3 regions of the Rhodoligotrophos appendicifer genome follow, and region 1 is predicted to be linked to each of the others. Evidence: predicted binding sites of a transcription regulator. Region 1 holds the regulator's gene; each other region holds the start of a gene.
The links. Region 1 encodes LexA, which represses DNA repair genes until DNA is damaged. Its sites were predicted from a motif close to TGTTCNNNNTGTGTTCNG; they were not measured.
Positions count from the first base shown of each region.

Region 2: a site for LexA is predicted at 5,747-5,764, ahead of FKM97_RS03640 (helicase-related protein). Genes of this name have one in related genera too.
Region 3: a site for LexA is predicted at 6,551-6,568, ahead of recA (recombinase RecA). Genes of this name have one in related genera too.

Region 1 covers NZ_VHKL01000005.1:403,371-413,706, reverse strand. The annotation lists gene FKM97_RS13790 (sodium:solute symporter family protein) at 1-1,533, shown strand, start outside; gene FKM97_RS13785 (YggT family protein) at 1,605-1,958, shown strand; gene lexA (transcriptional repressor LexA) at 2,167-2,874, shown strand; gene FKM97_RS13775 (ComEC/Rec2 family competence protein) at 3,796-6,021, opposite strand; gene gltX (glutamate--tRNA ligase) at 6,161-7,588, shown strand; gene gltA (citrate synthase) at 7,763-9,067, shown strand; gene fabZ (3-hydroxyacyl-ACP dehydratase FabZ) at 9,141-9,617, opposite strand; gene bamA (outer membrane protein assembly factor BamA) at 9,740-10,336, opposite strand, start outside.
Region 2 covers NZ_VHKL01000001.1:761,651-771,986, forward strand. The annotation lists gene cobS (cobaltochelatase subunit CobS) at 1-234, shown strand, start outside; gene cobT (cobaltochelatase subunit CobT) at 258-2,141, shown strand; gene FKM97_RS03620 (esterase-like activity of phytase family protein) at 2,215-3,252, shown strand; gene FKM97_RS03625 (queuosine precursor transporter) at 3,255-3,869, opposite strand; gene rpmB (50S ribosomal protein L28) at 3,895-4,230, opposite strand; gene FKM97_RS03635 (DUF3108 domain-containing protein) at 4,477-5,343, shown strand; gene FKM97_RS03640 (helicase-related protein) at 5,950-9,192, shown strand; gene FKM97_RS03645 (RNA-binding S4 domain-containing protein) at 9,196-9,474, shown strand; gene fdxA (ferredoxin FdxA) at 9,614-9,952, shown strand; gene FKM97_RS03655 (CarD family transcriptional regulator) at 10,217-10,336, shown strand, end outside.
Region 3 covers NZ_VHKL01000003.1:295,107-305,442, forward strand. The annotation lists gene FKM97_RS27170 (ABC transporter permease) at 1-407, opposite strand, end outside; gene FKM97_RS27175 (hypothetical protein) at 417-689, shown strand; gene FKM97_RS08370 (cupin domain-containing protein) at 807-1,235, opposite strand; gene FKM97_RS08375 (hypothetical protein) at 1,402-2,274, shown strand; gene FKM97_RS08380 (hypothetical protein) at 2,644-2,973, shown strand; gene FKM97_RS08385 (threonine ammonia-lyase) at 3,264-4,256, opposite strand; gene FKM97_RS08390 (DUF2852 domain-containing protein) at 4,339-4,713, shown strand; gene recA (recombinase RecA) at 5,406-6,482, opposite strand; gene FKM97_RS08400 (NAD(P)/FAD-dependent oxidoreductase) at 6,862-8,169, opposite strand; gene FKM97_RS08405 (alpha,alpha-trehalose-phosphate synthase (UDP-forming)) at 8,465-9,898, shown strand; gene otsB (trehalose-phosphatase) at 9,934-10,336, opposite strand, start outside.

The sequences.
Region 1 (10,336 bases):
GGCGCCTCCTTCGTGGCCCTCGCGGGCGGGGTCTATTTCGGCGGCTATCCCTATCTTGGATATATCGTCGGATGGACGGGCGGCTATGTGCTCGTCAACTCCCTCATGGCACCCTATCTGCGCAAGTTCGGCTGCTACACCGTGCCGGACTTCGTCGGGACCCGCTATGGCGGCAATACCGCGCGCCTCTGCGCAGTAATCATCCTCGTGGTCGCGTCCTTCACCTATGTGACGGCACAGATCAACGCCACCGGGACGATCGCCGCACAGACGCTCGGCATCCCCTTCGAACTCGGCGTCTGGCTGGGCCTGCTCGGCATCTTCATCTGCTCCATGCTGGGCGGGATGCGCGGCGTGACCTGGACCCAGGTTGCGCAGTATATCGTGCTGATCATCGCCTATCTGGTGCCCATCATCTGGATGTCGAACCGCCAGGATTTCGGCATCATCCCGCATTTCAACTATGGCGGTGCCCTCGCCCGGATCACCGAGCTGGAGGCCCAGTACGGCCTGGCACCGGCGGCGCAACCCATCCCCGGCCTGTCGGTCCTGGTGAACCCGCAGAACAACCCAGCGGGCAATGGCTGGGCCATGGTCTCACTGGCGATCTGCATGATGGCGGGCACCGCTTCGCTGCCGCATATCCTCATGCGCTACTTCACAACGCCAACGGTCCGCTCAGCCCGCCGCTCGGTCGGCTGGTCGCTCCTGTTCATCTTCCTGCTCTATTTCTCGGCGCCGGCCCTGGCCACGCTGACGAAGCTGCAGCTTCTGGATCCCACCTTGGCAACCTCGGTCATCGGCAAAGCCTTCGCCGACGTCTCGAACCTCGAATGGGTGAAGCATTGGAGCTCCGTCGGCATGCTCGCGGTCGTCGACCAGAATGGCGACGGCATCGTGCAGCTGAACGAGTTCTTCATGCGGCCCGACATCGTCGTGCTCGCCACGCCTGAAATTGCCGGCCTTCCCTATGTGATCTCGGGCCTCGTGGCCGCGGGTGGCCTTGCGGCCGCCATGTCGACCGCGGACGGGCTGCTGCTCGCCATCGCCAACGCACTGTCGCATGATCTCTACTACAAGATCATCGATCCCAAGGCCGACACGCGCCGGCGCCTGATTGTTGCCCGCGTGCTGCTGCTCTTCATCGGAGCCGCGGCGGCGTTCATCGCTTCGCTCAAGCTCACCGGGATCCTGGGCGCCGTGGCCTGGGCCTTCGACTTCGCCTGCTCGGGACTGTTCTTCCCCCTTGTGCTCGGCATCTGGTGGAAGCGGGCGAATGCTCCAGGGGCGATCGCCGGCATGGTCGGCGGCTTCGTCGCCGGATCGCTCTATCTGTATCTGGTCTTCAACAAGATCATGACGCCCTGGCTCGGCATCGACGACGTCCGCTTCGGCATCGTCGGCATGGCCGTCAGCCTGGTCGCCATGGTCGCGGTCTCGCTGATGACGCGAGTGCCGTCCAAGGAGATCCAGGACATGGTCGACGAGGTCCGGATCCCCGGCGGCCGCACAATGCTTGCAGCCGGACACTAAACGGCTTTATGCAATGACATGGGGGGCGGGATCTGATCCCGCCCCCCGCTTGCATCTTGAGGCGGGGATCCTTGGAACACCTCATCACCATCCACCCGCTCTGGGTCATCGTGGTGGACTATGTCCTCGGTCTCGTCATGTGGACGCTGATCGGCCGGGCCGCCATGAACCTCTTCCTGCGGGAGGATTCCGAATTCTTCTTCATGCGGGTGTTCGTGCGGGCCACAAATCCCCTGCTGCGCGTCTTCCGCCCCATCACCCCCGCTTTCCTTGTGGACCCGCTGGTGCCGCTCTACGTGGCGTGGTTCTTCTTCATGATCCGCTTCTATCTGATGCCCTGGCTGCTGGGCTATTCGGTCATGGGCATGCTCTCCTTCCCGCTCGAGAGCGACATCGCCCAGTTCATCTACAAAGTCTTCAACTGAAGAGCCTCTGAGCCACGGCTGTGTTCCGCGGCGAAGCCGACCGAGCACTTGCCGTCCTGCGGGAGCTTGAGTGATCGGGCGTCCTTAATCCTGCTTTAACCTTGCTGAACATATATAGAACGCCTATAAAGGTTTCGTCTTTGTTCTCCCTTGAGTCGGGCCTCGAAAAGAGGCTTGCGGCTCCGGGCCAAAAGTAGGCCGATCCGATATGCTGACGCGCAAGCAACACGAGCTGCTGATGTTCATCCACGAGCGACTGAAGGAGGCCGGCGTGCCGCCATCGTTCGAGGAGATGAAAGAGGCGCTCGACCTGCGCTCCAAATCGGGCATTCACCGGCTGATCACCGCTCTCGAGGAGCGCGGATTCATTCGCAGACTGCCGCACCGGGCTCGGGCGCTCGAGGTCGTGCGCCTGCCCGAATCCTATAATGGCGGACTTGCGTCGGCGCCGCAGCGGCGATTCAATCCGAATATCATTGAAGGGTCCCTGGGCAAGATCCGCCCCATGGCCGCGGGCGACACTGGCAGGGCCGAGCCCGCGATCGTGCCGGTGATGGGACGCATCGCGGCCGGCGTGCCCATCGATGCCATCCAGGATCACACCCATAATATCAGCGTCCCGGCCGACATGCTCAGCCCCGGGGAGCATTTCGCCCTCGAGGTCAAAGGCGATTCCATGATCGAGGCCGGCATTCTCGATGGGGACACGGTGCTGATCCGACGCGCTGATCAGGCTAATAACGGTGAAATCGTCGTCGCGCTCGTCGACCGCGAGGAAGCCACCCTGAAGCGCCTCCGCCGTAAAGGCGATTCGATCGCGCTGGAAGCCGCCAACCCGGCCTATGAAACGCGCATCTTCGGTCCGGATCGCGTGAAGATCCAAGGCAAGCTCATCGGCCTCATCCGCCGGTATTGAGAAGCGGCTGGGGGGCTGAGAGGCGGCCAACGAAGCCTGCCGATGCTCCGCAACGCCTCTCCGCTGCGCTGCCGTTTTTTGGCGGCGGAGCCAACGGTGAATCGTCGACAGCGGCGCGTTCGCTGTGCCGGTGGTTCGTGATGCCGGGCCTTCGCGTGGCCGGTACGTTAGCGTGGCCGGTGCGCTGTGAAAGCCGGTGCGCTGTGAAAGCCGGTGCGCTGTCATTGCCGGTGCGCTGTCGTTCCCAGCGGTTCGCCTTGCCTGCGGTTGGCGTTTGCGTAGCCTTGCGGATTTGCGGATCGTCCGTCTTGAAGGACGCTTGACTGCGCCTCCAGCGTCCTGGCGGCCTCAGCGGCCTCAGCGCCCCGTCGTCACCACCGACCTGGTTCTCCAAGCCGGCGTCGATCATCCCTTCACGTCTCGGGCGCGGGATGGCCGGGTCGGGTTTCAGACAACTTGCCAGCAGTTTCAAAACGCTGCTCCCATCGTTGACCGGTTCGGTTCCCCTGGCTAAGCGATGCTGGTCGCGGGGCCTGAGCTTCGCTCGCCGCGGTCTCAAGGGTGTGGGCATGGACTTTCACGGCACTGGTCCCACGGCTTGGCGCCCGTAGGCGGGACTATCGGCCGCGCTCAATATCGACCTTTGCCACGCGCGCCGTGGGCCTGAGCAGAACTCGCCGCGGGCCTCGGTTGCTGCGGGTACGCCGTAGACGGCTCGGTCCACGAGGATTGGCGGTGCCGGGTGGGTCTTCAGCTGCTCTCGCCGTGGGCCTTCCGCGCGCGCCCTGGGCCTGAGCAGCACCCGCCGCGGGCCTTGGTGGCGACGGGCGCTCCCTTGGCCGCACGGTCCACGGGGCTCGGCCGCGCTGGTTTGAATCTTGGAGGGCTCGCCCCAGGGCTTACCGGCGCTTGGCGCGGGCGTTACCGGCGCTTGGCGCGCTGGGCCTCGATCACCCAGGGACGGTTGCCGCTTTCGCTTCGTACCGTTTTCACCCGAAGCCGGCCGTCGCCGTCCAAATCAAGCTGATGGGCACCGCTGCGCATCAGGGCTCGACGGTCGATCACGATCTTCGGCGTCGCACAGGGCCGGTCGACGGGGAAGTCGGTAATGAGGATGGCAGCCCGCCGGCATTCCTCGTCCAGGGCCGCGCGAGACTTGACGACGGATACGGGCAGGACTTCCTCCAGGGTGCCGACGCAGGCCTGGGCATCGCAGGCAAATCCCGATCGACGTGCCGCTGCAGCGGGAGAGGCCGCGTCGCCGTCGCGCGCCAGCCATTGTCGGGCCGCGAACGTCGCCTTGCGGGCGTCGCTGAGCACAAGGAGGCCTTCGGAATTGCGAAGGGCGACCACTTTGCCCTCCCCGTCGATCACCATGGCCGGGTGGGAAGGAAAGGCTGCGACAGCAAAACCGGCCACGGCGATCCCGATGCCCGTATAACGCAGCCCCGTGCGGCACAGCAGGAGCACCAGGGCTCCAGCGCTGATCATCATGATGGCCGACAGAGGCATGGCGGGGACGATGCCTTCCGCTCCCGGCAGGGAGGAGACCCATCGGGCGATGCCGATGAGCAGGTCGATTCCGATCCCTGCCGACCATAAGGGCCAGTCATGGAGACCAAAGGGCATCAAGACCAGGCTCAGCAGCAGCATCGGCATGATGAGGATGCCGATCACGGGCGTCGCCAGAAGATTGGCGAGCAAAGAGTATGAGGCCAGGCGCTGGAAGTGATAGGCGGCCACCGGTGCCGTCGCCAGGCCGGCGGTCAAGGTCGTCATGACGGCCGCACCGGTCGCTCTTTGGGCAAACCGCACGGAGGCGCCGACCGGCGTTTTTGGGCCCGAGCCCGTCTCGTCGCTCGAGCGGTTTTCATACAAGGCTGCGAACATGGCCACCAGGGCCATGACCGCCAGAAAGGACAGCTGAAAGCTCACCGAGAGGACCGCCTCGGGGGCGAGGATCAAAACCAGGATGGCGGCCAGGGCCACATTGCGCATGGAGATCGCAGGACGATCCAGCAAGATGGCGAAGAACATGATGGCGATCATCACGAAGGAGCGCTGGGTGGCGACATCGAAGCCGGAGATCAGGAAATAGCCCGAGGCGGTGACCAGGGCCGCCGTCGCCGCGATCTTCTTGACGGGAAGGCGGATCGTCAGCGCGGGCCACAGGGACAGGAGGGCGCGGACGAGCCAGAAGGTGGTGCCTGCGATCAGGCTCATATGCAGGCCGGAAATGGAGATCACATGGGACAGGCCGGAGATGCGGAAGGCTGTGGTCACGTCCTTCGGGATGCCACTGCGATCGCCGATCACCAGGGCCACGGCCATGCCGCCGCTGGGGCCGGGAAGAACCGTCCGGATCGCTGCGGCGATGCTGCCGCGAAGAGTCTCGATGGCGATGCGGAGGCGTTGGCCGAATAATGGGTCGTGCGGAATGGTCTGGATCTCGCCATAACCTATTCCCGTCGCCCCGACGCCCTCGAACCAGAGGCTGCGACCGTAATCGTACCCCCCGGGCACGGTCGGCCGCGGCAAGGGAAAGAGCTTCGCGGACAGGCTCACGCGATCGCCGGGACGGAGGGCTGCGCCATTGCGGCCGACAGCGATCCGGATGCGCGCCGGTGCCGGATTGGCCCTCAATCCCTCGATCTGGACGATGTCGAGAATGGCCATCCGCCGACGACCGGGCTCGCCCTCCACGAGCTTCACGTCTCCCGTCACCTGAACGGTGGCGGTCGGCCACAGCAATAAGGGCGTGTCCAAGGCCGCGCTGCGCATGAAGGCCATGGCGAAGCCGATGCCGAGGCAGGCGAGGAGGAAGGCCGGGGTCGCCACCCGATGCCAGATCAGGGAAACCGCGATGCAGCTCGCCGTGAGCAGGCCAGCGAGGCCTAAAACCAGAAGCCCGGGATCCTCATCCAGAGCGAAGAAGCCGGCAATGCCAAGGCCCAGAAAGACGGGGCACCAGAGAATTGTCCCGGCGCGCTCGCGGCGCAGCGCATCGGTCAGGATCCTCCCGTCCCAGGATGGCAAACGGCGGATGAATTCGGCGACGCGATCCCAGCGCCGCCCCTGCCGCCAGGGAGGCCAATGCCACCCGAAAGGACGGTGCCATCCTGAGGTCGATGAGGTCTCAGTCGACACGAAAGCCCCCGCGGCGTGCGATGAGTTGGCGCGCCCGTGCCGTGCCGCGTGAAATTTGGAAAGTCACCCGGCTCATGGTAAGGGCCCCTCCCAAACATGCTATTCTGCTTCCCCTGCTCCTGCACCGTCGGATCTTCACATGTCCACAAGCGTCATTACGCGTTTTGCCCCCTCGCCCACCGGCTACCTCCATATCGGGGGCGCACGCACCGCCCTGTTCAACTGGCTCTATGCCCGCCACACCGGCGGCAAGATGCTGCTGCGGATCGAGGACACGGATCGGGAACGGTCGACGGACCAGGCCATCTCGGCGATCTTCGCCGGCCTCGAATGGCTCGGCCTCGACTGGGACGAGGCGCCGGTGTTTCAGTCGAAGCGGGTCGACCGCCACCAGGAAGTCGCACACGAGATGATGCGCAGGGGCTGCGCCTATTTCTGCTATGCCAGCCAAGAGGAGCTGGCGGAGATGCGGGACAAGGCCCGCGCCGAGGGACGGGCGCCGCGCTATGATGGCCGGTGGCGCGATCGCGATGCCAGCGAGGCTCCCGCAGGCGTGAAACCCGTGATCCGCCTCAGGGCGCCGCTCTCAGGGGAGACGGTCATCGACGATCAGGTGCAGGGCCGCGTGGTCTTCCCGAATAGCGACATGGATGATCTGGTGCTGCTGCGGTCCGACGGCACACCCACCTATATGCTGTCGGTGGTGGTGGACGACCACGACATGGCGATCACCCATATCATCCGCGGTGACGATCACCTGACCAATGCCGCCCGGCAAAGCCATATCTACGCCGCCATGGGCTGGACGGTGCCGAGCTTCTCGCATATCCCGCTGATCCACGGACCCGATGGTGCGAAGCTCTCCAAGCGCCACGGGGCGCTGGGAGTCGAGGCCTATCGGGACATGGGATATCTGCCGGAGGCCATGCGCAACTATCTCGTGCGGCTCGGGTGGAGCCACGGCGATGACGAGATCTTTTCCACAGAGCAGATGGTCGAGTGGTTCGGGCTCGGCGCCGTCGGCCGATCGCCGGCGCGGTTCGATTTCGCCAAGCTCGAAAGCATCAATGGGCATTACATCCGGCACATGGACGATGCCGCCCTGCTCGAGGCCCTGATCGCCTTTCTGCCCCATGCCGCGGGCGGAGAGGCCATGCTGGCCAAGCTCGACACCTCGCTGCGGGGCAAGCTGCTGGCGGCCATGCCCGGTCTCAAAGAACGGGCAAAGACCCTGGTAGAACTCGCTGCAAACGCCTATTTTCTGTTTGCAGAGCGACCTCTGCCGCTGAACGACAAGGCGGCCGAGTTGCTGGACGACGAGGCTCGGCGCTTGATCGCAGCTCTGGTGCCTGCGCTGGAGGCGCTGCCGGACTGGGAGGTTCCGTGCCTGGAGGCGGCGGTCAGGGCAGTGGCGGAGGAACGCCAGGTGAAACTCGGCAAGGTCGCGCAGCCCTTGCGGGCGGCGCTGACGGGGTCGAATATCTCGCCGGGGATCTTCGACGTGCTCTGGGTGCTGGGACGGGACGAGGCTTTAGGACGGTTGCGAGATCAAGTCGTACCTGCCTAAAATCTAGGCAAAATTCCACGGTTGCCAGAGCTTGCGGCAATCTGCGGATTGGAGTAGCGAAGACGGATACGGGCGCCGTCACGGTGAAGTGTCGGAGTGATTTGTCTGCTTGCGGCAATGCACTCTTTCTCCGATCCTCCGTATCATATCCGGAAATGACAAAGGGCACGAGCCATGGACGAGCACGTCAAGAACCCGACCGCCAGCCTGACGATCAACGGACAGACCAGAGATCTGCCGGTCCGCAAGGGCACGATCGGGCCTGACGTGATCAACATCTCGTCGCTCTATGCCGATACCGGCAATTTCACCTATGATCCCGGCTTCACCTCGACGGCCAGCTGCGAATCCAAGATCACCTATATCGATGGGGACGAGGGCGTCCTGCTGTATCGCGGCTATCCGATCGACGAACTCGCCGAGCAGGGCGATTTTCTCGAGACCTGCTACCTGCTGCTCTATGGGGACCTTCCCAATCCGGCGCAGCGGACGGAGTTCGAGACGGCGATCACCTATCACACCATGCTGCATGAGCAGATGAACCGGTTCTTCTCCGGATTCCGCCGCGATGCGCATCCCATGGCGATCATGGTCGGCGTGGTCGGCGCCCTCGCCGCCTTCTACCATGATTCAACCGACATCCATGATCCCTGGCAACGGGAAGTCGCCAGCCGGCGCATGATCGCGAAGATGCCGACCATCGCCGCCATGGCGTATAAGTATTCGGTCGGCCAGCCCTTCATGTATCCGCGCAACGACCTCGATTACGCCTCCAACTTCCATTACATGTGTTTCGGCGTCCCCTGCGAGCCCTACAAGCAGAACAAGGTTCTGGCGCGGGCGATCGACCGGATCTTCATCCTGCATGCCGATCACGAGCAGAACGCCTCGACCTCCACCGTGCGCCTGGCGGGATCGTCAGGGGCCAATCCCTTCGCCTGCATCGCCGCCGGCATCGCCTGCCTGTGGGGGCCGGCCCATGGCGGAGCCAACGAGGCGGCGCTGAACATGCTGATGGAGATCGGGCATCCCGAAAACATCCCGAAATTCATCGAAAAGGCCAAGGACAAGAACGATCCGTTCCGGCTGATGGGCTTCGGGCACCGGGTCTACAAGAATTATGATCCGCGCGCGAAGATCATGCAGCAGACCACTCACGAGGTCCTGGACGCGCTCGGGATCAAGGATGACCCGCTGTTCGACGTGGCCAAGGAACTCGAACAGCTCGCGCTGCATGACGAGTATTTCATCGAGAAGAAGCTCTATCCAAACATCGATTTCTATTCGGGGATCACGCTGAAGGCGCTGGGTTTCCCGACATCCATGTTCACGGTGCTGTTCGCGGTCGCCCGCACGGTGGGCTGGATCGCCCAGTGGAAGGAAATGATCGAAGATCCCAGCCAGAAGATCGGCCGGCCCCGGCAGCTCTATACGGGGGCCACGCAGCGGGGCTACGTTCCGATCGACATGCGGAAATAGGGCTGCGAATAGTCCAACTCCAAAAAAGCCGCCGAACTCCGGCGGCTTTTTTATTGGGCGGAAGCGGATACACTCACAGCACCTTGCCATCGGTGAGCATGGCGCTGATCTCGGCCTCCGCCACGAGGCGCTTTTCGACCCAAGCCTCGCCCTTGTATTTCCATACGCTCGAGCGCTTGCGCAGGAGCTGCACATGGACCCGCACGGTGTCGCCGGGCGTCACCGGCTTGCGGAAGCGCGCCTTGTCGATGGTCATGAAGAAGACCTGCTTGCCCATGCCTTCCTCGCCGCGGCTGGCGATGACGATCCCGCCTGCCGTCTGCGCCATGGCTTCGATCAACAGGACCCCCGGCATCACCGGAAATTCAGGGAAATGACCCGCGAAATACGGCTCGTTGATGGTGACATTCTTGATGCCGACGCCGGAGAGGTCCCCGTTCATGTCGACGATCCTGTCGATCATCAGAAACGGATAGCGATGGGGCAAGAGGCGCATGATGCGCCCGATATCGGCCGACTCGAGTGTCACTGCTGGGGTGCTCTCCGCCATGTCGGCGTCGCCTTTACTGATGCCTCGGACTTGGAGAGGCATAGCTAGCAACAGAACACCACGACCGCAAGCGATGGCTCAAAAAGATACAGGCCGGCGAAGTGCCGGCCTGTCTCAAGTTCTTAGAAGGAGGTTCCGACGCTGAACCTAAACCATTCCGTCTTGTCGTATTTTTCCTTCAGCAGCGCATCGGCGAAGTCGAAGCGGAGCGGTCCGAACGGCGATTCCCAGATCACGCTGGCGCCGACTGAGGCGCGCAGCGCCGAATTGTCGCCGACCAAGCAATCGCTCTTGCCGTTGGAGCAGGAGAAGTTATCCGGCGCGTTGAACAGCGTACCGAAATCGGAGAAGACCGCACCCCTGATGCCGAACTCTTCCGGCAGGCCGAGGGGGAACGTTACCTCAACGGTACCGATGCCGTAGGTGTAGCCGCCGAGAGCGTCATCCCGCGAGGTCGATGTATCGCGCGGGCCGATACCGGCACGCTCGAAGCCGCGGAAGGAGTTGCCACCCTTGAAGAACCGGTCGACCGGCTGGATCTCACCGCTCAGCGGCTCCATGTGACCGGCCGTACCACGGGCCATCAGCACCACGCCATCCCAGATGGGATAGAAGTAATAGGCGGCGACTTCACTGCGGGCCCATTTCGCATCGCCGCCAAGGCCGGCGATATCCGCCGACATCTGGAAGCGATAGCCCTGAGTCGGACGCAGAGGGTT
Region 2 (10,336 bases), on a different contig from region 1:
GCCGACATGACCCGCTCAGCCTTCATGAACGGTGATCTCTCAACCGTCATGAGCCCGCGCACGGTGATCACCTGGGCAGAGAACACCGAGATATTCCGTGATCGGGGCTTTGCCTTCCGGGTGACCTTCTTGAACAAATGCGACGAGCTCGAGCGCGGCTTGGTGGCTGAGTTCTACCAGCGATGCTTCGGCGAGGAGCTGCCGGAATCGACCGCGCATGTGGGACTCTCTTGATATCGGAGGTTTTCCGGTAAGACATGGCTACGGACAAGGAAGCACCCTCCGCCCCGTTTAAGCGCGCCCTCTCTCTGGCGATGCGAACCATTGCCCACGAGCCGGAACTCCAGGTCACCTTCGGTGGCGAGGCGCCGGGTCTTTCGGGCACGCGGGCTCGGCTTCCCCAAGTCGACCATGACCTCGATCCGGCCAATGTCGCGGTGACGCGTGGCGTTGCGGATTCATTTGCCTTGCGCCTCGCCAACCACAACAACGATGTCCACAGCCGCTATCGTCCCGAAGGACGCAATGCCCGTGCCGTGTTCGAGGCCGTGGAGCAGGCGCGCGTCGAGGCGATCGGAGCGCGGGACATGCGCGGCATGGCGGATAACCTCACCGCCATGCTGGATGACCGGTACCAGAGACGATCGGTCTCCCAGGTGCGCGACCGCAAGGAAGCACCCCTCGACGAAGCCGTGGGGCTCCTTGTGCGGGAGAGGCTCACAGGGGCCGAACCGCCCGACAATGCGCGTCTGCTGGTCGATCTCTGGCGCCCCTGGATCGAGGAGAAGGCGGGTGCGCGCCTTGATGGCCTCACCAATGCGCTGACCGATCAGACGGCCTTCGCGCGCCTGACCCGAGATATCATCGCTTCACTCGATATGGCCGACGAGCTCGGGCAGGATCCGGATGAGGGCGAGGAAAATTCCGAGGATGGAGAGACGGCCGAAGGCAGCGAGCCTGACCAGGGCCAGGAGAGTGACGGCGAGGAGTCGGAGGACTCCCAGAGTGACGATGTCCAGGACGCCCAGGGCGAGCTTGAGAGCAGTGATCAGCAGACGACCGACGCGGATGTCGAGGAGGTCCCGGAAGACGGTGAATCCGAAGAAGCTCCCGACGGCAGCGAGCCTTGGCGTCCTCAACTCCCCTTCTCCAGCGCGAACAACGAGGACTTCTACAAAGTCTTCACTCCGGCTTTCGACGAGGAAATAGCAGCGGAAGACCTGTGCGACGCCGACGAGCTCCAAAGGCTGCGCAACTATCTGGACAAGCAGCTGGCGCACCTCCAGGGCGTGGTCGCACGCTTGGCGAATCGACTGCAGCGTCGTCTCCTCGCCAAGCAGAACCGCTCCTGGGACTTTGACTTGGAGGAAGGCATTCTGGACGCTGCGCGCCTGTCGCGCGTGATGACCGATCCCATGCACCCCTTGTCGTTCAAGATGGAGCAGGACACGAATTTCCGTGACACGGTGGTGACGCTGCTGTTGGACAATTCCGGGTCCATGCGCGGCCGCCCGATCACGGTGGCGGCGACCTGCGCGGATATATTGGCGCGCACGTTGGAGCGGTGCGGCGTGAAGGTCGAGATCCTGGGCTTCACCACCCGGGCCTGGAAGGGCGGTCAGGCCCGCGAGCGGTGGCTCGCCTCGGGCAAGCCGGCAGTGCCGGGGCGACTGAACGATCTCCGACACATCATCTACAAATCGGCCGACATGCCCTGGCGTCGCGCCCGCCGTAACCTCGGCCTGATGATGCGCGAAGGGCTGCTGAAGGAGAACATCGACGGCGAAGCGCTGATCTGGGCGCATAACCGCTTGCTCGGCCGACGGGAGCAGCGACGCATCCTGATGGTGATCTCAGACGGCGCTCCGGTCGATGATTCCACCTTGTCGGTCAATCCGGGCAACTACCTGGAGCGGCACCTCCGGCAGGTCATCAACGACATCGAGACGCGTTCGCCGGTGGAGCTGATCGCCATCGGCATCGGCCATGACGTCACCCGCTACTATCGCCGGGCTGTGACCATCGTCGATGCCGAGGAGCTCGGAGGAGCCATGACGGACAAGTTGGCCGAGCTGTTCGATGACGACGCTCCCTTACCCCAGGGGCGTTCGATGCGGCCACGCAGGAAAAAAGTCGCGTGATGTCGTCGTCGCCGTTTTCGGTTCCGCTAAACTGAGGTTGTACCGCCTCGTCTTCTCAGCCTGTTGGGGTCCTATGCGCCGCCTGCTCGGGTCGTTTCTGCTCGTCGGACTTCTTCTGGTCTCTCTGAACGCACATTGGGCCTCCGGGCAGGAAACTGCCCCAGGTCCTATTGCCCTCAGTTTCAGGCCCATCGATTTCGTGGTGGGTGCCCCCGAGGAGACTCGTTTCGGCAAGCTGGAATGGCGTGGCGGTCTGCAGATCAGCAGCACTGATCCCCGCTTTGGCGGCTTTTCAAGTCTGGCCGTCTCAAGCGACGGCGACCGGCTCCTGTCCACCAGCGACCAGGGTTGGTGGCTGAAGCTCGGCCTGAAATATGATGCTGGAGGCAAGCTCGCCGGCGTTGAGAATGGCGAAATGGCCGCCATTTTGGACAAGGATGGCAACCCCTATCAACGTAAATATGAACGTGATACCGAAGCGATGACCCCCTTGTCCGACAAGGGCATTGATGGGCCCGTCGCAGTTGGTTTTGAAAGCAAGGTGCGTATCGATCGCTACGACATCGGCGCCGAAGGCTTTGCCGCTCGACCGCAGCCGGTCGATGTGACGATCCCGAAGATGATGAAGAACGGTCCGGGCAATGCCCAGCTGGAGGCGATGGCCCGCTTCCCCTCGGGAAAAATGGCCGACAAGCTGGTCGCCATCAGTGAGGCCAATCTCGACAAGGCCGGCAATATTAGAGCCTGGCTGTTGGACAAGCGGAAGTCTGTCGCCTTTGCGGTCGAGAGGCTCGAGACTTTCAAGATCACCGACGTGGCCGTGCTGCCGAACCAGGATCTGGTCACGGTCGAGCGGGATTTTTCGGCCACCGAGCGACGCCTCCGGATGGCCATCCGGCGCTTCTCCTCGTCTGATATCGCAGAGGGAAAGACGATCAAGGGCGAGATTCTGATGAAGGCGGAGTGGCCCCGCACCAGCATCGACAATATGGAGGCACTCGCCACCTATCGATCAGCCGATGGCGAGCAGCGCCTTCTCGTTATGTCGGATGACAACTACAATGGATTCCTGCAGCGAACGCTTCTTCTGCAGTTTGCTCTCAAAGATTGAGGCTAGGCGTTGCCGGTGCGGACGGCTTCGAGCGGAGGAATCAACCGCCGCAGCGCCGCGAAGGGGACGAGCAGGATGACGGCGACGAGCAGCTTCACCAACAGGTCGCCGAATGCCCATCCGACCCATATGGGGAGTTCAAGGCTTGCGGAGCCGATGCCATAAACCGCCAGGGGCAGGCCGGTCGCTGCGAACGCAAGTGAAAAGAAGATCACGGTATCGAGCAACGAGCCCATCACCGATGAAACCAGCGGTGGCTTCCACCAGGCCTCGCGCCGGAGCCGGTTGAACACCAGAACGTCCAGCAATTGCGCACAGAGAAACGCCGTGCCCGACGCCAGGGCGATCCGCGGCGTCGCCAGAAGGATCGACAGCAGCACGGCAAGGCCGAAGCCGACATAGACCACATGCCGCGCGCGCTCTGGGCCGAAGCGGCGGTTCGTCAGTTCAGTGACGAAAAAGCTCAGCGGATAGGTGAACGCGCCCCAGGTCAGAAGCTCGCCCAGCCCGAAAGGCGTGAACGGGTATTGGACCAGAACATTGGAGGCGGCGACGACGGCGACCATGGCCGCCACCGGAACAATCAGCTGGGTCGCGGATTGCCGTAAAGCGGCCATCGCTCCTGCCTCCCGAGGTCTGCCGTCAGGATGCTGGGGCAGCAGTCTCTGGCGTCGCAGCTGCAGTGGCCGCAGCCGCAGAGTCAGTCTTTTTCTTGATCTGACGCTTCAGCCGGCGTGCATGCAGCGACAGCTCGAGGTCGCGAGCCTTCAGCAGGAATGCATCCAGTCCGCCACGGTGTTCGACCGCCTTCAAGGCGCTCGCGCTGACCCGGAAGCGGTAGGACTGGTTCAGCTGCTCGCTCATCAGATGAACGCTGCACAGATTCGGGAGGAACCGGCGACGGCTCTTATTGTTGGCGTGACTGACATTGTTGCCACTCTGCACGCCTTTCCCGGTTAGTTCGCAACGGCGGGACATTACTCTGCTCCGGTTGTTCTGCAATGAAGAGCCGGTCCCAGAGGACAAACGAGCTCATGGCGCCCAAGGCGCCTGCCATAAGGATGCGATGCTATAAGGCGCGATCCCGGGCCAAGTCAAGTCGGCAGCCATATTCAGCCCGCATTCATGGGCTGAAATGAGAATGTGAAAGACAGGGGTGTGTCTTGACCTTCCGCTCCCTGGTTAGCACATGCGCTTGAGCAGAATGACAGTGATGGATGGACGATGAAGTTAGACCGCCCCACCGCACAGACCGGACGCGCTTTCAGCATCGCCATCGGCGGCCTGTTCTTGGGTATGCTGCCATTCGTGTCGATCGCCACAGCTGAGCCCTCGGAAAAGATTTCCCTGCGCTTTGACGTGATCTCCCGGAATACCACCGTCTACGATATCGGCATCGACTTCCAATTGTCTCCCACGCGCTACACCGCTGAAGCGACCGCCGGGACCACCGGCGTGATCGGCTTCTTCGTGGATGAACAGATGACCATGTCGGCACAGGGAGCCTTGGCCGACGCCACCGCCCGCCCGGCCCATTTCATCTACAATGAAAAATCGGGCAAGGAACTCGGGAGCGCAAAGCTCTCCTGGAGCGATGCGAGGATCGATGTCGATCGGAGCTTCAAGATCGATGAAGATCGTGCCCAGGACCTGGACGATGTGGTGACGCCCGCACTCGCAGATCCCCTCAGCGCGGTCCTGAGCGCGACGCTGACGGCGTCGGACTCGCCCTGCTCAGGCAGCCACAGGGTTTATAATGGCAGGGAAGTGTTCGACCTCGCTTTTTCCCATCTCGGCAAGACGACCTTCGAGGGGGATGACGGCGGCGTCTATCGAGGGCCAGTTCACAAATGTGAGGTCCAGTATCTTCCGGTTGCAGGGCTGTCCAAGAAGAAGATGAAGCGATACTCGGCCAATCCGCCGACCTACACCATCTGGTTTGCCGAAGTGCCGGTCCCTGCTCTGGGCCGCGACATTTTGCTTCCCGTCGCCGCCAGGGGAAAAATCAAGGACACCGACGTGAAGATCATCGCCCGGACGGCGAGCATCGATGGCCGGCCCCTGAACAGCCAATCTTTGGTCAGTCGGTGAGTGTCCCATTGTGAGGCAAATTCGTTAAAGTGAAGGAGCGTCAGCGGCGGTGCGTGCCGCGCCGTTCCCTTGCGGCATGGCACATCTAGCGGGCGGAGATCCTGATTTGCCGATATCTGGTAAAGAACAGATCCTGAATACCGAAGAATCGCCGATTCGGGCACCCTCTGTTCTGGTTTGTTTCGGTTTATTAAAACCGCTGTGGAAGCAGCCCTCTTGTGTTGAAACGAAGAATTAAGCCTATTGACTCTCTGTTAACCTTGGGGTTCCGGAATCGACATGAATCATGGCTGCTCCCATCCAGTGACTAGACTATCCAGATCAGCTGAATCGGCGGAAATCTCATGAATCTTCAAGTGAACAAATGAGGAAGATCGATGGAGTCACCGATTCGGACGAGTTTTGTTCTCACCGCGTTCCAAAGATGAAGATTGGAAGCCCGATCGTGCCCGCAGCGGCCTCTTCTCTCCCGCTCCATGGCGCACGGCCGCTGCAATGTGGACCGCTTTTCCGCAGAGGCTGCTTGCCCTTCAGGCTCTCTTGACCTTATCTGCCCGTGCATACGCTCACTCAAGATCCTTCCAAGGCTGAAGCAAAGCATCTGAAATGAAAACCATCACCGCGGTTCTCGGTCCCACGAATACAGGCAAGACCCATCTCGCCGTTGAGCGCATGCTGGGCTACGAGACCGGCATGATCGGCCTGCCCCTCCGGCTCCTGGCCCGCGAAGTTTATGACAAGGTTCGCGCCAAGGTCGGAGAACAGGCCGTTGCGCTGGTGACCGGGGAGGAGAAGATCGTCCCCAGCTCCCCTCGCTTCTGGGTGTGCACGGTGGAGGCCATGCCGCCCGAGCTTCAGGTTGACTTCCTGGCGATCGACGAGGTGCAGCTTGCCGCGGACCTCGACCGCGGCCACATCTTCACGGATCGGATCCTGCATCGCCGCGGCAGCCAGGAGACGATGCTCCTCGGCTCCAGCACGATGCGGCCGATGATCGAGCGCCTCCTGCCGGGCACGAATTACATCACCCGACCGCGCTTCTCTAAGTTGAGCTTCTCCGGCAGCAAAAAAATTACGCGCCTGCCGCCACGCAGCGCTGTGGTCGCGTTCTCGGCAGATCAGGTCTACAGCATCGCCGAACTGATCCGTCGGCAGCGGGGTGGCGCCGCCGTCGTTCTCGGTGCGCTGTCGCCTCGAACCCGCAATGCGCAGGTCGCCCTCTACGAATCCGGTGACGTCGACTTTCTCGTGGCCACCGATGCGATCGGCATGGGCCTCAATATGGATGTGGACCACATCGCCTTCGCTCAAGCGAGGAAGTTTGACGGGTTCAACTTCCGTGACCTGACGCCGGCGGAGCTTGCCCAGATCGCTGGCCGCGCGGGGCGGCACATGAATGATGGGACCTTTGGCGTCACAGGAGAGGTGGATCCCTTCTCCCGGGAGATCATCGATCGCATCGAGAATCACAATTTCGAGTCGATCAAATACATCCAGTGGCGCAATCGTGAGCTTGATTTCTCCACTGTGGAGTCCCTGATGCGAAGCCTTGCTGAGGCACCCTCCATCGCAGGGCTGATGCGGGCGCAGTCGGGTGCCGACCAGCTGGCCCTGGAACAGCTGGCCAACGACCCCGATGTCAGGAACGCGGCAAAGGGGAGGGAGGCGGTCACGAAGCTCTGGGAAGTCTGCCAGATCCCGGACTATCGCAACATCACCGGCAACGAACATGCAAATCTGGTGGGTCGGGTCTACGGCTTCCTGACCTCCGCCGAAGGCAAGATCCCTGCGGACTGGTTCGAGGGGCAGCTGAAGCAGGCCGACAATGTCGAGGGCGACATCGACACTCTCGCGACCCGGATCGCGCATGTGCGCACCTGGACCTTCATCGCCAATCGCAGCGATTGGCTGGAAGATGCCGATGGCTGGCGGGAAAAGGCTCGGGCCACCGAGGACCGGCTCTCGGATGCTCTCCACGAACGTCTCTCACAGCGGTTCATCGACCGCCGCACCAGCGTTCTGATGAAGCGGTTGAGGGAGAAGGATCGACTGGCCTCTTCGGTCGACACGGGCGGCGAGATCCTCGTCGAGGGTGTCTTCGTCGGACAGATCAAGGGTTTTCATTTCATTCCGGATACGAGCAGCGATGCCTCTGAAGGACGGACGTTGCGGGCTGCTTCCATGCAGGCCGTAGCCGCGGAGATTGCAGACCGTGCGAAGCAGCTCGTGGAAGACAGGGTCGAAGTCTTTGCTCTGGGACGGGAGGGCTCGATCCGCTGGCGCGATACCCGCATTGCCCGCCTCGTCGCCGGTCGCAGCGTTCTGAAGCCTCAGGTCGAACTGATCGCCGACGAGCAGCTCTCCGGTGCCGATCGGGAAGCCGTGCAGAAGCGGCTGGAGCAGTTCGTGGAATATCGCATCGGCGAGGTCTTGAAGCCGCTGGTGCAGCTGGAATCGGCTCAGGATCTGGAGGGGCTTGCCCGGGGGCTCGCCTTCCGCCTCGTGGAGCAGCTGGGCGTTCTGAGCCGGGAAGAGGTCAAGGACGACGTCAAGCAGCTCGACCAGGCCGCGCGGGCCGGACTGCGGAACTACGGTATTCGCTTCGGAGCCTTCAACATCTTCATGCCCCTGCTGCTGAAGCCGGCGGCGATGGAACTGAAGCTGCTCCTCTGGGCCTTGACGGAACAGCAGGCGGGGCGTCTCGACCTGGATAAATTGCCTGAGCCCCCCACCCAGGGCTTGACGTCGGTCGCCTTCGATCAATCGACGCCGAAGGGTTTCTACAGAGCCGTCGGCTTCCGGGTCTGCGGCACTCGTGCCGTTCGCATCGACATGCTGGAACGTCTCGCCGACGTGATCAGGCCGCGTGTGTTTTGGCGGCCCCAATTCGATGGCGACACGCGTCCCAACGGCTCGGTCGAAGGCGGCGGTTTCACCGTGGTCCCCGATATGATGTCGCTGGTCGGATGTTCCGGCGAGGAGTTTGCCAGCATTCTCCGGACGCTGGGGTTCCGATGTGAGAACCGGGTGATCGAACCATCGCCTCCGGAAGTGCCGGAAACAGCGGCATCGAGTGAGACACCTTTACCCGACGAAGCACCGGTGGCTGAGCAGTTCGGGAGCGAGGCGATCACTGAGGCGCCGGCAGAGCTCCTGGCGGAAGCACCGGCAGAGATCCTGGCGGAGAATGGGGAAGGTGCCGAGCCTTCCGCTGTCGAGGCCACTCCCAACGCTGCCCCGGAGCAGGGTGAGGCTGAGAATGCCGATGGTGAGACGAAGCCCGAGACGCCCGCTGCAGCGACGGCGATCGAGGGCGATGTGACCCCTTCGGCTGTCGAGGCCCATCAGGAACCGGAGGGGATCGAGTCGTCGCCCCCGGCAGCTGCCTCGGACGCAGGCGTCGTCGACCCCTCCGTAGACGCGCCGATCGATGTGCCAGCGAAGCCCCTGGAACCCACCGTCCTCGAGGTCTGGTGGCCAAAGGATGCGGGTCCGTTCAAGCGCGCGGAAGGCGGCGGCCGCAGGGACGCCAGGCGCCAGCAGCAGGAACGGCCTGGCGCGGAGAAGCGTGCGGGCGGTGCTCATCCCCGGCAGGAGGGTGACCGGCCCCGCGAAGCGCGAGGCCCGCGTCCGGAGCGAAACCGCAATGATCCGTCGCGGCATGAAAAGCCGAGGCATGAGGGAGGCCGGCCGGAGAAACCGCGACATGAAAGGCCGGACAAGCCGCGCCAAGACGAGCGCCACGCGGCCCGGCAGAGGCGCGAGGAGTCGGTTCGCGCGGATTCCCCGTTTGCAGTTTTGGGCGCCCTCAAAGCGGAGTTGCTGCAGAAGCGTAAGACCGGCCAATGATCCATGGGTCAGCGCATCGACAAATGGCTTGTCTATGCACGGATGGTCAAGACGCGGACCGCTGCGACGGAGCTGGTGGAGCGTGGGCGCGTCAGAGTGAATAGGGAGCGCGTGACGAAGACGAGCCAAATGGTCGGCGAGGGAGATGTGCTGACGCTCGCTTTTCCCCGCAATATCCGAATCATCAGAATTGTCGGCATCGGTGAACGTCGTGGACCCCCGAGTGAGGCCCAGCTTCTCTATGAGGATCTGACGCGGCCGGCCGCACCGGGCGAAGGGTGATGCCGCGTCTGGAGACGGGAGTTGCGCCTGACCGACGCAACGCTTTAAACATCCTTGCGCAGACTGCCGATCTCTGCCCTAAAGCAGGGAGATTCGCTTCTTGTTACCCAACTGGATTTAGGGACCTCCGGAGCCAAGGATGACTTACGTCGTCACCGACAACTGCATCAAATGCAAATACATGGATTGCGTGGAAGTCTGTCCTGTGGACTGCTTCTACGAGGGTGAGAACATGCTGGTGATCCACCCGGACGAATGTATCGATTGCGGGGTCTGTGAGCCGGAATGCCCGGCGGAGGCGATCAAGCCGGACACGGAGCCGGGACTGGAGAAGTGGCTCGGTGTAAACGCGGACTATGCGAGCAGATGGCCGAACATCACGGCAAAGAAGGACGCCCCGCCGGATGCGGCGGACTTTGACGGCGAGGCGGACAAGTTCGAGAAGTATTTTTCCGCGGAACCGGGAGAGGGTGACTGAACGCCGCAGGCTTTGTGCTTGAGCGATTGCGCCTGACGTTTTAACGGGTTTAGTACGGAACGAATCGGCCTGCACGGCCAAGCAGCAACCACTTTGGACCGCCAGGGCCGAAGGTTAACGCTGATTAAGGCATCATCGGGACGGGGCTTCAAATTGCCCCGCGATTATGCTATTGTTTTCAACAGTTAGACATTAACTACCCAGGAACACGCCGAGCTCTCCCCTGGCTCGGATTTTTTTCGCCACAGGCTTCGATCGGTTTCGTTGCACGACTACGGCGTAAAAGAGGACAGGTCAAGGAGGCGGGAGAGCGTTGACGGCCTTTATTCCTTCGCGCCGCGCGGGCGTGCGGGTTCGATGCGTTGTAGCAGCGAAAGGCTTGTT
Region 3 (10,336 bases), on a different contig from region 1:
TAATTGCCCAGGGGTGGCAGCATGGGCGGCAGCACGACTGCTTCCCCGGCAGCCCCGACGGATCCTTCTCCGAGGTCCTTGCCGCAGCCCTTCTCGACTGGGCTGCCGATGCCGACTGCTTCGTTGATCTCCATGGCGGTGATCTCTGCGAGAACGTCGCCCATTTCACCATCGCCCAGACCGTCGGCGATCCCGAATTCGATCGCCGCAATCAGGAGATCGCCGCCTGCTTCGATCCCGAGATCCTGGTCCGCCTCGCCCCCTCCCATCTTGACGCCCCCGGCCGCAGTTGCACCGGCCGCGCCACCCAGCGCCGCCACGCCGCCTTCGCCGAGGCCGGCCGCATCGGCCTCATCGAGGAGCACAACGTCGCCTTCCATCTGAATGGCCTGCTCCGCCTGGCCCATCTCCACGGCATGATCGACACAGCCCCGCCGCTTTCGCGCCGTCCCGTTCTCGTCGATGACTATCTTTGGCTGCCCGCCCCCAGCGACGGCCTCTACCGCTATGTGGCCAATCCCGGCCAGCGCGTCCTGAAAGGCGAGATCCTGGCCCGCATCAAGAACCTCTATGGCGACGAAATCGGCACCGTCAAAGCCCCCCGGGACGGCCATCTCCTCTGGAGCCTCACCCATGCTCTGGTCATGAAGGACACCTTCGTCATGGGCCTCGGCATCACCGCGGGCTGACCGCCACGGCCCAACCCGTGATCCCTGGCTCACCCACCGCACACCCGTCATCCCGGGCGCAGCGAAAGCAGCGACCCGGGCCCCCGTCCTGCAAGGGCAGTCCCCAACTCCTCGCCCCTAGGATCCCGGCGGCACCGGGATCAGCCGATGCTTCAGCATGATCGCCGTCATCCGCGCCGGATCGGGCGCCCCCGTCGCCATCTCGGCGGCGATGTCGCGGAAATACTGCGCCCCGAGCACGCCCGGTGTCAGCACGCTCAGGCACACCGCCGTCTCCGGCCCCGGATTGCTGAAGCCATGCACCACCCCGCGCTTGATGAACAAGGACCGTCCCGGCTCGACCGCGACCTCCTCCGTGCCCACCCGGAACGTCAACCGTCCGGACAGGCCATAGACCGTCTCATCCCAGCTCTCGTGATAATGCGGAATCGGCACCTTCGCCTGCGCCTGAACCGTCATCCGGAACAGGTCGAGACTGCCCTCGGTCCCGTCCTTGCTCTCCAGGAATTCAAGGCTCAACCCGCCGATGATGATGGTCTCTGTCATGGTGTTTGTGGACCTTCTGAAGCGCGTTGCGAGCTCTGCCCGCCCTGATTGACCTAAGCTCTGCCTAACGGCCTCACCGAGGCGTGCCGTTCTGCAACCCTTCCTCAACCATTCTCCGCGATAGTCCTTGCGAGCAAGGGGTAACGCCGGTTGGACGGGGTCGCGTATGAGTGAAGGGGGCAGATTGGCGCCGCTCCGCGAGGAGGATTACGGGCTGATCGAGAGTGCGGTCATGGAGACCGCCCGCGGTCGCTGGTTCCTCTCCGAATATGCCCGCCGCAACCGGTCGGCCGACACCCGCATCCTGCTCGATGCCATCAAGCGGCTGGAGCGGGTGGTGAGCGCCCAATCCGTCGAATTCCTTCCTTCTCTGGAGGGGGCCGGCGCACCTGAGCGCCTGCGCCTGCTGATGGCCGAGGCGGGCCACGACATCGCTGCCCTGCTGGCGACCTCCGGCAGTGACGCCGACCGGGTGCTGGCGCGCCGCAATCCCGCGGGCGTCCTCGACCGGCGCCTCAGCGAGGCGAGCGCCCTCATGGACGCCCTGATTGCAACAATGCGCAGTGTCCACGATGCCGTGGCGACCGAAAGCGCCGAGGGATCGAGAACCGTCGAACTCCCTCGCGACACGGATGTTCCTGGACCCGGAACGCCGGGTGCCGCTGCAGCCGAGACGCATGTCGCAGATGTGACGCGTGCATCGGGGCTCGGCGAGATCCGGGGCCGCTTGGCCCAGGCCCTCGATCGCCTCACCCTCCTTTCCAAGCACCATCATGGGGTGGTTCAGGCCATGCGCCGCGGCGCTGTCCTCTTCCAGGCCCTCGAACAGGCCATGGGCGGGGAGCACACCGTCCCGGAACGGACGAACGCAGTGTCCCGCGTGCCCAGCCCTGCACCTGTCTCGAAATTCGTCCGCGACCGGGAGGAGTCCGCCCCGTCCTCCGATCAGGCAGGCCGCATCGTCATCATCCGCACCCCTGGCGCGGGCTCTCGTCCCGACGAGGACGAGCCCCTCAGCCTGGTCGCCACCGACCGCTAAAAGAAGCTCCCCTGAGGTCGGAGACCGAAACCCAGATGAGGTCGGTCGAGCAGCGGCCGTTGACTGCGCCGCGGAGCGACGCCGGCACAAGAGTGCCCGCACGATCGGAGGGTCATCGACGACACCCTTGAAGGGCGCTGGAATACGATTGGGACCGGCAAAAGAGTCCCGATTGTCGCGTCTGTACCCTCGATGGCCGCACGACCACCCGATCTCAGCGATCCGAAGCCGGCGACGGAGCGCGTCAAGGACGGCAAAATGTCCCCGCAGCCCTCGGCGATTCGCGATCTCGGGGCCCGCAGAGGAACGCGACCCTGATGACTGGACGAGGGGACCTGCCCCCCGCGGAGGAATACCCCTGAGCCGCCCATGGACATGACAGGCGCAGCAAGAGCGGACCGCCCGCCGACACGGGCTCTGCAGCTGCTCGACACCAAGGTCGGACGGCGCCTCACCCTGCTGGGCACGAGGCCGGAGCCCTCCAGGAACGACAGGACGCAGTGGCGTCGCCGCGCCTTCAAGGTCAGCGCGAGTGAAGAACGTCGAGCAACCGAGCACGGCCTTTTCGTCGACGAGGACGGTCGCAATCGAGTACGGCGTGCCGTGGAGGACGACGTGCACCCAAGCACGACATTCCGTCGCGGAGGCCTGCATCGCACGCGGCGTGCCGTAGAGGACGGCTTGCATCACGGTTGGTGAGCCGCAGAGGACGGCTTGCGACCGCGCACGGGCGTTCAGTCGCGGACGCCTGCATCACGTTAGGCGTGCCGTGGAGGACGGCTTGCGACCGAAAACGGCGCATCGTCGAGGACGGCTGCCGCCCCGGCTCGAGCCTATGCGCCGGCCATTCTGCTGTGCACCGCGCCCCCATTCCTGAAGACCGACTCATGCCGCTGGTCGCGCCGCCGCCTCCTCCGTCGGCAGCGGTGACGCCCGTCGGCGTAGGGTCTGGCCCGGTGCGACCCCCTCTGGTCTGCCGGGCCTTGCGATCAGCCGTTGATCGCGGCGGCGAAACTGTCCCGGTCGACATTGCCTCCCGAGGCGACCACGACCACGGCCTGCCCGGGCTCCGCGTTGAGCTTTCCCGACAGCACCGCGGCCAGCGCGACGGCGCCGCCCGGCTCGATCACCAGCTTGAGCATGTCGAAGGCCACCCCCATGGCTGAGCGTACCTCGTCGTCATTGGCGACGAGGCCGCCGGCAAGCCTCAGCCTGTTGATGGCGAAGGTGAGTGCCCCTGGCTCCCGCGACATGAGGGCATCGCAGATCGAGCCGGTGGCCTGTGCATTCTGCTGCCGCGAGCCTGCCGTCAGCGAGCGCGCATGATCGTCGAAGCCCTCCGGCTCCGCACACCAGATCTTCGTGTGCGGCGAGCGGTGCTCCAGGGCCAGCGAGATGCCGGCCACGAGACCGCCGCCGCTGGCCGGGACCACCACATGGTCGATGCTGATCCCCTCCGCCTCGGCCTGATCGGCGATTTCGAGGCCCACCGTCCCCTGTCCGGAGATGATCTGCGGGTCGTCGAAAGGCGGAACGATCACGGCGTTGCGCTGTTCTGCGAGCGTTGCGGCGATGGCCACCCGGTCTTCCCTGGCCCGGTCGAAGGTCACGACCTCGGCGCCGTAGGAGGCTGTATTCCGGAGCTTTATCGGGGGGGAATCGGCCGGCATGACGATCACCGCCGGCAATCCGCAGAGCTGCGCCGCCGCAGCGACACCCTGTCCGTGATTGCCCGATGAGAACGCCACGATGCCCTTGGCCGTGCCGCCCTGGCTCAGCTGCGACACGCTGTTATAGGCGCCCCGGAACTTGAACGATCCGGTCCGTTGCAGAACCTCCGCCTTGACGAACAGCCTAAAGCCCAGCCGCTCGTCGAGTTTCGGCGAATTGAGCAGGGGTGTCCGGATCGCCTGCCCCTGAATGCGCACGGCCGCGCGCTGAATGTCGTCGAAGCTGGGGATTTCTGGACGTTCCGGATGCATCTTGCCCTCCAAACTCTCTGCCGCGGATCTTGAAGACCGCCCCCGATATCCCATATTTTAGGCCTAGCATGGAGGCCCTTAAATGACACTCACGAAGACGAGCGGACGCCGGTGGACCCCCTTGAGCATTGCCGCCCTTGTCTTGGGATTCATCGTCTGGTGGCCGTTGGGGATAGCCTTGGCCGCCTACATCCTATGGGGCGGCAACGTGGATGGCCAGCTGAGAAATGCCTGGGATGAGATCACCTGTCGTAAGCGCCCCTTCTATGGGTTCATGCCAGCCTCCCCCAGCTCCGGCAACCAGGCCTTCGACGACTACAGGCGCGCGACCCTGCACCGTCTTGAGGAAGAGCAGCAGGCCTTTGCCGCGCATGTGGAGCGACTTCGTGCGGCCCGCGATCAGGAGGAGTTCGACCGCTTCATGGCCGAACGCAGCCTGCAACGGACCTCGGAGTAAAGTCACAGAGGCTCGGGGCAATCCCTCGGGCTTCTGTTCAGGGGGCATGGCCCTCGGAGGCGCCCCCACGGGGCCTTGCCTCGGAGGCACTCCCTCGGCGGAACTGCCTCGGGAGCACGCCATCGGGGCCGGCCGACAGGGACACAACCCTCGAGGGAGATCGCCCTCGGGGGCATCGCCTCAGACGCGCCACCTCGGGACATTGCCTCGGAGGCACCGCCTCGGAGACTGCCGGAGGGGGCAGAGTGCTCATGGGCACAGGCTCGGAGGCACGGGCTCGGAGGCACAGCCTCAGAGGCACCGCCTCGGCGGAACCGCCCTCACGGGCTTTGCGGCTCGGCAAACTCTGCAGCGTCGGAACCATCAAACGCTTGGCGCCTTTCGCCCGCACGGCCAAACAAGCCTCTTTATCGCCGGCCAGACCGGGACACGCCTTGCGAGACACGCCTTGCGCGCCACGCCCTGAGCACCCCACCGCCGCACACCTTGCGGCGGCACAGCTCGAACGCGAAGCTTGAGCTCAAAGAAGCTTGAGCTCCAAGCGGCAGGGAACCGCGTGTATCCACCTGAGCGAGGCTCTCTCCCTCACCCGCCACCGGACAAATTCCCGCACCACGTCGCGCCGGGACCTGTCTGGAGCGACAGCCATCCGGAGCGACAGCGACCGGCCCACCGCGAGGGCAGGCCCCGGGTCATTCCGCGGCGAGCTCTTCAGTCTCCTCGCTGCCCAACAACAGGGAGGAGGCCACGAGCCCTGCATTGCTGCGAATGGCGCGCTCGATCGAGGCGGCGATATCGGGATTGGCCTTCAGGAAGCTTTTCGCGTTCTCGCGGCCCTGGCCGATGCGGTCGGAATTGTAAGAGAACCAGGATCCCGATTTCTCGACGATTCCCGCGGTCACGCCCAGATCCAGCAATTCCCCGTTCTTGGAGATGCCCTCTCCATACATGATGTCGAATTCGACCTGCTTGAAGGGAGGCGCAAGCTTGTTCTTGACGACCTTCACGCGCGTCTGGTTGCCGACGATGTTCTCCCGATCCTTGATCGCGCCGATGCGCCGGATGTCCAGCCGCACCGAAGCGTAGAATTTCAGGGCATTTCCCCCGGTCGTGGTTTCCGGATTGCCGAACATGATGCCGATCTTCATGCGAATCTGATTGATGAAGATGACCATGCAGTTGGATTTGGAGATGGAACCCGTGAGCTTCCGCAAAGCCTGGCTCATCAGCCGGGCCTGCGAGCCGGGAAGGCTGTCACCCATTTCGCCCTCGAGTTCGGCCTTTGGCGTCAGGGCCGCGACCGAATCGATCACGAGGACCTCCACGGCCCCCGACCGAACCAGCGTGTCGCAGATTTCGAGCGCCTGTTCTCCGGTATCGGGCTGCGAGATCAGCAACTCGTCGAGCTTGACGCCCAGCTTGCGCGCATAGATGGGGTCGAGCGCATGCTCGGCATCGATGAAGGCGCAGATGCCGCCGCGCTTTTGAGCTTCGGCGATGGTCTGCAGCGCAAGCGTTGTCTTTCCGGAGGATTCGGGACCGAAAATTTCGACCACGCGGCCCCTCGGCAGACCACCGATGCCCAGGGCGATGTCGAGCCCCAGCGATCCGGTCGAGACCACCTCGGTCTCCACGGCCTTGTCGCCCTGGCCGAGCTTCATGATCGAGCCCTTGCCGAAATGGCGCTCAATTTGCCCCAGGGCCGCTTCTAGTGCCTTCTGTTTGTCCATAGCCCCGTTCTCGATGACGCGCAGGTCCGGTTTTGACATGTTCTATCCCTTATTCCATATGGCTCCAAGCGGTGCAACGGGGGCTCATCACCAATTCGTTCTACATATGTACTTTTTTTGTTCCAAAGCAAGCGCTATCTGGGGCGCGGCTGCCTGTCCAGGAGGGATTTTCCGACGATTGTCGGCCTTTGCGGCAAGAGTTTTCAACAACAAGTGGGAAGGTTCCGGGTGCCAGCCTGAGGGGCATTGCAAGAAGCAGCCGCCGATTGGGGAGAGAGGAATGGCACCCGGTCCTGTTCTCCGCCTCGAAGGATGAGAGCGGATCACGTCGCCCACCCACCATGCCGAAACTTCACCCGCGCGTCAACCTGAAGTAGTTCTATTCCAAAAATGCATCTCTAGAGGGTTCCGCACCACCTCAGGGCAGGTTGAGGGCGTCCAGTCCGCGATACCAGGCTGAGGCCGCCGCGACATAGGCTCGTCTCAGCCCGTAGAAGGGAATTTCTCTCGTTTTGCTGAGGGGGATGGGAAGCGACGCCGCATCGCCATTGGCGGCGTATGTACCCGTGGCCCCGCCCAAGGCGGACGCCATGGCCACCCCCCTGCCATTATAGCCCATCACCCCGATGAGGCCGGGTTCGGGCTCGATCACATGCGGAAAATGGTTGACGGTGACGGCCACCCTCCCGGACCATCGGAACTCGAAGGGGACGGATCCCAATTGCGGAAAAAGGCTCCGGGTCGCTTTCTCCACATGGGCGAAATCTGCCGGCGAGACGGGATCGGCAAAGCGGCCCCTGCCCCCGACGACGAGCCGCCCCGCGGGATCTTTGCGACAATAGAGGAGGAGACGGCGCGTATCCGAAGTCCCCTGTCCGTCGGGAAGGATTGAGGATGCGACATTTCCTGACAAGGGCTTCGTCGCCACGATGAAGCTGGCGACGGGAATGACTGTCCGCTCCAGATGCGGCAGCAGGTCTCGCCCATAGCCATTGGTACACAGGATGATCTTGTCGGACACGACGCGACCCTGTGCGGTTTTGGTGAGCCAGCCTTGGCCCTGTCGCTCCACCGCGACCGCAGGGGACGACATGTAGATGTCCACACCTTCCGAGATCGCGGCACGCGCCAGTCCGCGGGCATAGCTCAGAGGATTGAGTACGCCCCCCCGCCGGTCCAGCAACGCCCCCTCATAGGCGCCCGTGCCGCTCAGGCGACGCGTTTCGGACGCATCGAGAAACTCGACTGGCTGCCCCCTCGCCTGCCACTGCTCCACCCGCGACTGAACGGTGGGAATCATCTTTCGCGAATGCACGGCCTGCAGCCAGCCGCGTCGGCTGGCGGCGCAGTCGATGCCGTAATCCTTGATGAGCTGAAACACGACATCTGCCGAGGCCGCCCCGAAGGCGATGATTTTCTCACCCTGACTGGGCCCGAAGGCTTTGAGGATGTCGTCCGGATCCCATTTGAATCCGGGAATGACTTGGCCGCCATTTCGGCCTGAGGCGCCCCAGCCCGGTTCACTGGCTTCGAGCAGGATCACCGTCGCGCCGGCCTTTGCCGCTGCGAGCGAAGCCGCCAAGCCGGTGAACCCCCCGCCGATCACGCAGATATTGGCGCGTTTCTCGCCCGCCAAGGAGGGCAGTTCGAGAGCCGGTGCCGCAGTGGCAGCCCACAGCGAGGGGGGAAGCCGTGCGGGGTCGGCCATCGCTGAAATCATCGTCATGTCCGTGATCACTCCCGTCGCCTTTGCTGACTCATAAGGGCTGACGGCTCCACGGGAAAGCCCGTCTCGTGGCGAATCGCGAGGGATCGCATGATCTGCAGGATCACTCCGAACCGCCACCGTCCCACCTTTTGTGCAGCCGCCCCGTGCGCTGCAACATTGCTCAACGCTGCAGTGCAAAAATTAGGAAATATTTTGTAATAAAGCACGCTTTTAGGCGGAACGGAGGTAGCGTCCTCGGAGTTATCGTGTCAGCCTAGAATTCCTGGGCGGTTCGTCAACATGGGAATAGCCAATGCCGCGGCTGATAGTGGTTTCCAATCGAGTTGCGAGCTTTGGGAAGGACAAAGCCGACACGGGAGGCCTAGCGACGGCTCTGAAGGCTGCTCTCGGCGACCATGGCGGGATCTGGTTCGGATGGAGCGGAGAGGTCGTCGATCATACGCCGGGGCCGCCGCAGATTGAAGAACATGGTCAGATCACTCGTGCCACCATTGATATCAAGAAGCATGATTTTACCGGTTTTTATGCGGGCTTTGCCAACAGCGCCCTCTGGCCCCTGCTGCATTATCGCACCGATTTAGTTCAGTACTCATCCAATGACTACAGCGCCTATCAGCGTGTGAACGGACATTTTGCCGAGGAGCTTCTTGGTCTGCTGCGCCCGGATGATGTGATCTGGGTCCATGACTATCATCTCTTCCCGCTTGCCAAGCGCTTGCGTGAGCTGGGCGCTCACCACCGGATTGGGTTCTTCCTGCATACCCCCTTCCCGCCCTGGCAGGTGATGTCCACGCTTCCCGTGCACCAGGAATTGGCCGAGTCCCTTCAGGCCTACGATCTTATCGGAACGCAGACCGAGGACGACGCGACGTCCATGCGTGAGTTTCTCAGCAAGGAGCTCAATGTCAGCTTCTCGGGCGATGAATGTCAGAATTCGCCGTCGCGCCTTCGCGTCAGGGCCTTCCCGATCAGCGTAGATGTTGAGGCGATTTCAACCCAAGCGGCCCGCACGGTCCGCTCTGTGCAGTCCCAGGGCATTCTCAAGAGCCTCCAGGATCGCGCCTTGGTCATCGGGGTTGACCGCTTGGACTACACAAAGGGCCTGTTGCAGCGAATCGAAGCTGTGCATCGGTTCTTGGAGCTGTGGCCGGAACGGCTGCGCGAAGTCTCGTTTCTCCAGATTGCCCCTCCCTCCAGGGATCAGGTGCCGGAGTATCGTCGGCTGCGCAGCGCCGTGGAGGAAGCGGTTGGCCGCCTCAACGGACAATATGCTGAATTCGATAGCGTTCCTGTGAAATATCTGTGCAGGTCATTTGCCCAGTCGACACTCTTTGGCTTCTACCGGGCGGCCAGCGTGGGCTTGGTTACCCCTCTTCGCGATGGCATGAATCTCGTCGCAAAGGAATATGTGGCCTGCCAGAACTCCCAGGATCCGGGCGTTTTGGTTCTCTCCTCCTTCGCGGGTGCCGCAAAGGAGCTGGACGCCGCATTGATCGTCAACCCTCACGATGCCGAGGGCGTGGCCCACGCGATTCGCAAAGCCTTGGACATGAAGCTCGAGGAGAGGATCGACCGCCATTCTGCCTTGATGGCCAAGTTGCGCAGCAATGACCTCGAGAATTGGCGCACGAATTACATGCGCGCCCTGCTCACAAAGACCCATGAGGCCGTCGTGCGTCGTTTGACACCGAACAAGCGTGATCTGCTCGCCGTGGCTCCTGGATAGGGCTTTTGGCCCTGATCACGTTAGCTTTAGGTTGATCACGTCAAGGACGTCTCAGCGGCGAGCACTTGCAGCCATTTCCGGAAATCCTGAACCGTGTCGAGGCGCTCATGCGCCAATGTCCGTGACGGTTGTCCGATGCGAATGGCCGACCCCCCAAAGCTGCGGGCCAAGGCGAATGCATCCTCGTCGGTGATGTCGTCTCCCGCCATAAGCGGCCGCCTGCCGGAAAAGGGAGGCTCTTCCATGAAGGCCGCGATGGCGCTGCCTTTATTGGCCCCATGGGGCTTCACCTCGACCACCATTTTTCCTGGTTGAAGCCCCAGCGTCTTCGAATAGGGAGCAACCGCTTTCTTGGTGACGTCCAGGACCTCCTGGGCGAGATGCGGAGCCTGCCGGTAATGCATGCCGAGCGCTTTGCCTTTGTCCTCCAGCAGCAGG